Regions from separate parts of the Arsenophonus sp. aPb genome, predicted to be linked through region 2. Evidence: riboswitches for the same ligand, from Rfam matches in the RefSeq annotation. Region 2 holds a riboswitch; the other holds the start of a gene.
What was found. Region 2 has a riboswitch for magnesium ahead of mgtE (magnesium transporter). Riboswitches for the same ligand answer to the same signal wherever they lie in the genome.
Positions count from the first base shown of each region.

Region 1: linked by a shared signal. The riboswitch ahead of QE177_RS02970 (porin) and the one ahead of mgtE (magnesium transporter) in region 2 are both predicted to bind magnesium.

Region 1 covers NZ_CP123499.1:692,368-696,352, forward strand. The annotation lists gene QE177_RS02965 (LysR family transcriptional regulator) at 484-1,398, shown strand; M-box (ykoK) riboswitch at 1,553-1,722, shown strand; gene QE177_RS02970 (porin) at 1,994-3,058, shown strand; partial or broken gene tnpA (IS200/IS605 family transposase) at 3,128-3,448, opposite strand; gene QE177_RS02980 (DUF1311 domain-containing protein) at 3,623-3,985, opposite strand, start outside.
Region 2 covers NZ_CP123499.1:2,424,041-2,428,025, reverse strand. The annotation lists gene QE177_RS10820 (cytochrome b) at 1-62, shown strand, start outside; gene QE177_RS10815 (YceI family protein) at 79-657, shown strand; gene QE177_RS10810 (DUF6694 family lipoprotein) at 956-1,303, shown strand; M-box (ykoK) riboswitch at 1,475-1,647, shown strand; gene mgtE (magnesium transporter) at 1,720-2,784, shown strand; gene QE177_RS10800 (SprT family zinc-dependent metalloprotease) at 2,811-3,317, opposite strand; gene metK (methionine adenosyltransferase) at 3,502-3,985, opposite strand, start outside.

The DNA of each region.
Region 1 (3,985 bases), 1.5 Mb from region 2:
TATAGCTTATTGAGATTAATTTTAATTTTCCCTAATTAGACGTAAAAATTTATTGCTTAGTTGCTAGCAACTTTTTTATTGACTAATAAGTTATGTAAATATAGTTAATATAAACTATAGAAATATAGTATTTATTTAAAAATCTATACATTAATTAAATGCTGCTAATGTTTAATTATTTTTATTTATTAAAAAAATAAAAATTCTCCATGATAATTGAAGAGTTAAATAAATAAAGTTTAAACATAAAATAAATTGAATTTGATTTTGCATTGCTATTTAGTTGAAATACTAAGGTATCTCCGATGGCGATACATAACGTTTTTTTACAAAAAATGAAATTTATATATATTAAATATACTATTAAAAATTTAGTTGCAGAAAAATATTTGTTAATGTCGGATTATCATAATATTTTATTATAAATTGTTAGAAATTGATTTCAGGTAATAATAATTCAATAAAACAGACAGCGGAGCAGTAATGAAAAAATTTTTACCACAATTAGAAAATAAAATGCTGATGGCGTTTGTCGCTGCTGCTGAGTCAGGTAATTTTTTACAGGCAGGGATATTATTAAATAAGTCTAAAACGACAATTAGTCGTTGGATAAATGAACTTGAGATTATATTAGGCTACACGTTATTTGATAAACGCTCGAATGGTTCTGTTTTGGATATAAATAGTAATGGTAAACTTTTATTGCCAAAGGTGAAAATGTTTTTATTATCTTTACAAAAATTAGAAAAGTTTTCTTTCGCGTTAAATAATAATAAAGAGCCTGCGGCCATTAGATTAGCATTTAATCAATTGATTCCTGAAGAGGCGATTGCTGATGTAATATTGAAATTAAAGAAAGAATTTCCCGCTGTTGAAATACATATTGTTCATGCGGATTTATTTGATGTTGAATTTACCCTTAATAGTAATAAAGCAGATTTTGTTTTAGGCTTACAATGTGTTGAGATATATAACAATATTAATGCGCAAGTTGTCGGTGATATTCAAATGATGTTAGTGGCAGATCCTGCCCACCCTTTGGCGAAAGAACAACAGGTGAATAGTTTATCTTTATCTTCTGAAACAGTCATTTATCCTTCATTACAAGGTAAGGTCGATGATGAGCGATATCATTTTCTGCCTTATTCAGAAATGATGTTAACCACTGATTACTATTCGTGTGTGAAATTGGCTGAAAAAGGATTAGGTATTACTTATATTCCTGACCATATGGCTATTAATTCTATTTTGACAAAAAAATTAAAAGAGGTAAAAGTAGACAAAAATGAAGTCAATAATATCCATTCATTAATGCTATATTACCGTGCAGATTATCGTTATTTTGCCATATCTGCCATTTTAAGCTCAGGATTAAAAGAGTGGTTTGGTTATCATTAAGTGATGAGCACCGTTTGTTATTCAATTAATTTAACGACTCGTTGCTTGGTTTTGTCGTAAAATGGCTAACATAATTAAATAAAACATAAACAAACTACCAATGGGATATTTTTTCCCCATTCTTTAAGCATATAATACGCGCTCATTCGAAAGTGTTATATCTCGTTAGGCGAGGCTCCTATACAAACACAAGTTGCTGATCTCACGACGTCGAGAGACGCCCAAGGTTAGGACAAGGCAGATCGGATTAAGGTTTGCCTCAAAGTAACTTCCTATCATAGGATACGTTGTATAGTGCTAAAACTAAGACGATTGGGATAGTGTTCTATGCTCTTTCATCTGGTCGCCCCTATATATGAGATTTATTATAGGGTATCTATATGTTTCTATTTTTGACATTCAGCGAGCAAAGTATTTTCTTAGCTAGGTTTAGCTATATCTCTCTTCTTTCTCCTATACCGATAAATTAATTGTTTATTTTATTGTGTTAAAACAGCATAAAGTGATTATAAATAATCACTCATCGGCTGTCTGTATTTAAAATATTTGTATGATGACCAGTTCATCAATTTTTATATGTCTTGAGATAAGTATTATGTTTTCTTTTATTAAAAATAAATCGACCGGTTTAATTTTTTTCTGTTTTTATATTCCCGGGGCTATGGCAGTAGACGTTTATGATAAGCAAGGTAGTCGAATAGCGGTTAATGGTGAGATTGAATCTAAACTAATGAGTTCAAAAGATAAGAATCAAGATGGTAATGAAATAAAAGTAAAACTGGGTTTAGAGTTAGATAGTCAGTTTACCGATTCTGTTAGTGGTTTTGCCAAATTTGAACATGAAACAGAACTACATGGCGGAGAAGGGGATAAAAGTAATGAATCAAAGAATAATTTGGCTTTTGCCGGATTAAAATATAAAACTCACCATATCGATTATGGTCGTAATTATGGTGTTATTTATGATGTTGCTGCTTATACCGATGGATTATCGCTTTTTGACGGTGATTTCTTTTCTGATAGTGATATTTCAACCACCAAAGAGGCGAGTAATTTGCTGACTTATCGCCAAACTGATTTTTTTAATTTAGTAAAGGGACTCAATTTTGCTTTGCAGTATCAAGGCAAAAATAGTCATAATGATGAGGTTCAGCATCAAAATGGTGAGGGGTGGGGAGCCAGTGTTAGTTATCACTTTACCGATGATTTGCAAGCAACCGTGGCCTATTTTTATTCCAACAGAACTCAGCAGCAACAGCAGATCCGGGCGGGTAAATCGGCGGAAATATGGGCGGTAGGTTTCAATTATGACGCTGAACCTGTCAAATTTGCCGGTTTATATTCCGAAAGCCGCAATATTCATTTTCACGAAGTCGATGATAATGTAGTGATCTTTGGTAAAGTTAGTACCCTTGAGTTGCTTTCTTCCTATACATTTGCATCAGGCTTAGAGCCGGGAATAGCTTATTTTTATTCGCGGGCTAATAAGCAAGTGGATGTGGTTAATTATCTTAATATTTATACTAACTATAATTTTAACGATAATTTTAAAGCTTACGCTGCTTATAAAGTTAATCTATTGAGAAATAGCCAACGGGCTAACGAATTAGAGATAGCGCGCGATAATGTTATTGGGATAGGGATGACTTATAGTTTCTAAACTTTATCACTATTGTGAGCGAATTTTCTGTTATCTTTTATTGTAATTGCTAGTTATGTGTGTCGTTAGCTATTTAATGACATACATAACTAAATTTATTTTTATCTGATGCGCCGTAAAACCCCGTCCTTCAGGGCGGAGATATAAGGCGCGGTTTTCAAACTAACCAGGTGTTTGCTGTTGCTCAATGTACTGTCGGATAATAGATATCGGTGCGCCGCCACAACTTCCTGCAAAATAACTTGGTGTCCATAGAACTCCTTTGTAGTAATAACGTTGTGCTATATCAGCGCGATCCCGTCGAAGTAATCGACTCGACACCCCTTGGAGACTGTTAACCAGATTAGATATCGCCAATTTTGGGGGGTAATTAATCAGTAAGTGAACGTGATATGGGGCGCGTAACATTTTAGCGGCAGGACATGCCGTGCTTGCCTGTGGAGGGAGGGTGCAGTCAGACCGCCCGTTGAAGCAGGAACCCACCGAGGCGAATCAGACTTCAGGCTGAACGCGGTAGGAATCCACGTCTTTTAGGGCATGGAGGATGTCAATAACCAATGGTTATTAATTACCGATTTCAGTGCTTGTTCTTAATTTGGTTAATTCTAACGCTTTATTTTTAGTTAACTCAATTTTGTTGGCCATCGCGGCGATCCCCCAATAGGTTCCTTGCTGAGTATCATAAAAGCGGTTAATCGCTTCTAAGTTGAGATCGCGATATTTTATCCATGCCAATTGTGATTTTTTCAATGCAGTTTTGAATTTTGAGCTTAACTTTTTATCGGCGATTAATAATTGGTATTGCTCGTTCAATTCGTTATCCCATAACTTTAACGCATTTTGGTAACAATCAACGCTATCGAGGGTTGATACCGTTGTTGGTTTCGCTAAACATTGTTCTAACGTTTGATCGATATTAATGCTATC
Region 2 (3,985 bases):
ATCATTTTTTTGATCGTGATATTACCTTAAAGCGCATACTTGGAATTCGTTCAAGAAACTAACTTATTGGAGATAGTTATGTTGAAAAATTTTTTTTTAGCTATAGTAACCACAATTTTGCTATCGAGCGTTAATTCAGCAATAGCCGCAAATTATAAAATTGATAATGAAGGTCAACATGCTTTTGTTCAGTTTCGCATCCAACATTTAGGGTACAGTTGGGTTTATGGTAGTTTTAAGAATTTTACCGGTAGTTTCACCTTTGATGAAAAAAATCCACAAAATGATCAAGTTAAGGTGGTGATCAATACTGCAAGCATTGATACTAATCATGCAGAACGCGATAAGCATTTACGTAGTACCGATTTTTTTAATGTAAAAAAATATCCTGAGGCAACTTTTATTTCCACTAAGGTCAGTCAAGTCAAGGGTGCTTATCATATAGATGGGCAATTGACGTTAAATGGTGTAACAAAACCGTTAGTACTTAATGCTATCTTAATCGGAAAAGGTGACGATCCATGGGGGGGTTATCGGGTAGGTTTTGAGGCAACTGGAAAAATTAAATTGAAAGATTTTAATTTTAAAAAAGATCTCGGACCTAAATCGCAAGAAGCTGAACTTATTATTTCTCTTGAAGGTGTTAAGTTACCTTAAAATAAAAGTAATATTGAAAGAGCCTGTATTGGCTCTTTCAATTATGTTGGAAAAATAACAGTATATTAAACAAACTATTTTTAATTCATGACTATTTAATGAATAGTAACTTGATTGTATTTAAATTTTATTTTTACTCTGTAACAACTAATAAGCAATAAGGTATTACTGTTAATTTTTACCAGCAATATGAAAATTTTTTTTACAATTATTCTCTTTAAATTTTCATTATACTCAAGTTTATTGGTTTTAATTTTGCTATGCTGATAATTAAAAACAGAGAGAAGGACGTTATATAATGAGATTTAATCTATTAATTTTCTTCATCAGTTTTTTGTTGTTGGGTTGTGAACAACAATTAAAACTAAATGGCGAAAATAAGCAATTATTACGTTCTTCTATTGCTGAAGTACGAGATTCTCTTTCTTTTGAAAAGCAGCAACAATTTGACGAAGCTATTGATATTACTATGTTTAATAGTATTAATTTTGATGAATATCGTCAACTTGGTGAAAGCGCTGCTTCAAGAGCATTGGAAAAACGGATTTGCCGCACCTTAGATGGTAAAACAGCAGAACAAGTTATTAATGAAGCAAAAAATATAAAAATAGATCGTCTGGCGTTTGATGAACATTTGCTTTTTTAATTAAATAACTTACGATTTTAAATATATTTTCGTTTATTAATTTAGCTGATCGATTTTATTATTTATCAACTTAAACAAAAACTAAACCATAAGTAACACTATAATTGGAAAAGCTATTTAGCTTCATTATAATCTGCCCGAGTTAATATTAATTTTAATATTAAGCACGGTGCAGTATCTCGTTAGGCGAGGCTCCTATACAAACATAGGTTGCTGATCTGACGACGTCGAGAGACGCCCAAGATCAGGACAGGATATATCGAGTCAAGGTGTATCCCCATGTAACTTCCTGCTGGTTTCAGGATACGTTGTATAGTGCTAAAACTGAGACGTTGAGATAGCTTAATATTCTCGCATCTGGTTTTGCCCCTATTTGAGAACTGTTTGCAGTTTATAACAGTGATAGGGTTTCGAAAATGAAGTTAACATCCCTACAAAAAACGGCGCCCAGCGTGGTGTGTCCGGCCAATAGTCATGCAGAAAATTTCAATGAGCAGCATCATAATAATTTTGATGAAGTAAAAGTTAGTGCTTATATGAGTCAATCCTATATCGCTGTTTCTATGAATGATTCTGTTGCTGCTATTAAAAATAATCTGGCTAATATAATTACCGGCGATCAGATCCCGACTTATCTTTATGTTACTGATAAAGATAAATATCTAAATGGCCTGTTATTGATGAAAACATTATTAACCTCATCGGATGAACTACTTGTCTCAGATATTATGAGACGTGATTTCTTTTCTGTTTCACCAGAACAATCACGTGAAGAGGTTTTTGCTCTGCTTAATCATTGTGATGTTGATTCTATTCCGGTTGTGGAGTTTTCTAAACTAAAAGGGGTATTGCGCGCTCAAGATATCGCTGAATTAATTGAGGATGAGAACACCCAAGATGCCCACCTGCAAGGGGCAACACTACCTTTAGAAGTGCCTTATATGTCAACCAGCCCAATAACATTATGGCGTAAACGCGTTGTTTGGTTATTGATGTTATTTGTGGCTGAAGCTTATACTGGTACAGTATTGAAAGCCTTTTCCGATCAGCTGGAATCGGCTATTTCATTAGCTTTTTTTATTCCTTTATTAATTGGCACTGGTGGTAATAGTGGTACTCAAATAACTTCTACTTTAGTTAGGGCAATGGCGCTAGGAGAAGTGAGTTTACGTAATTTAGGTGCAGTGCTTAAAAAAGAGATATCTACGTCCTTTTTAGTGGCATTAACGATAGGTTGTGTTGGCATATTTCGTGCTTGGATCCTGGATGTTGGCTATCAAGTTACCCTTGTTGTTGGTTTGACTATGATGGCAATTACTGTGTGGAGTGCGATCGTTTCTTCTATTATTCCAATGGTACTAAAACGATTGAATATTGATCCTGCTATTGTTTCTGCTCCATTTATTGCTACTTTTATAGATGGCACAGGATTAATTATTTACTTTGAAATTGCTAAGATGATTATGACTGATTTAGCTTGATCAACACGGGAGAGTGAATTGCTCTCCTATTGATTTTGCCAAACGAGATATTGACCACATTTTTTGCAAATATACTCCCCTTTCCCGTGTTGGATTTTGTTGTGCCGGCGTAGGGTCAATTGATGTGATAGGTCGCACTGGCAATGGTAATGAAAGATCTGCTTACGAATGGAGGTTAATGCAAACTGATGTGTTGTCTGCGGTAGAACTTCGAGGATCACTGCCATCATCCATTTCCATTCTTTACCATGCGGGGCTGTTTTACCAAAACAGTGATAAACCAATAAGTGGGCTAACTCATGGGGAATAACTTGATTGATAAAAATCTCACCATTTTCAATCAGTAAAATCGGGTTAAGCCGAATTTCCCATGCTTGTAGATGGGCACTACCGGCAATGGTTCCTCGCTGTCGGTAATTGATCAACGGTTCTGTAAAGGTTTTTTCCAATTTAGTACTCGCTGTAGCCAGTTTGTTGCGCAATACTCGCATGACAATCTGTTGTAAAGCAATCGGTACTCGCTGTGATTTCATATTATTAACATAGTTAAATGGACAAAGAGTAAGTTCAGAACAAAAGAAATTAACTTATTATGGTCTTTATTAAATAAGTATTAGAAAAATTCAATAACCAATTGTTATTTTTACCTGGATCTAAAACAGCAAAAGGGAGAGTTATCTAACTGTCCCTTTTGCTGTTTTAACAAGATAAAATCGACTACTCGTTAGTTAAACCTGCGGCTGCACGAAGTTCAGCAACTTTATCTGTTTTTTCCCATGGAAATTGAGAACGGCCAAAATGTCCATATGCTGCGGTTTGACGGTAAATAGGTTTTAATAAATTGAGCATTTTGACTAGACCATAGGGACGTAGATCAAAAATTTCATGCACTAAATGAACAAGCGTTTCATTGGCTATTTTTTCTGTACCGAAAGTTTCTATCATGATGGATGTTGGCTCAGCGATACCAATCGCATAGGAAATTTGAATTTCACAGCGATCAGCCAGTCCTGCGGCAACAATATTCTTTGCTACATAGCGCGCAGCATAGGCAGCAGAACGATCGACTTTAGAGGGATCTTTACCAGAAAAAGCACCACCACCATGGCGAGCCATGCCACCATAAGTATCGACGATAATTTTACGGCCGGTTAAGCCACAATCGCCCATTGGGCCGCCTATAACAAAACGACCTGTGGGA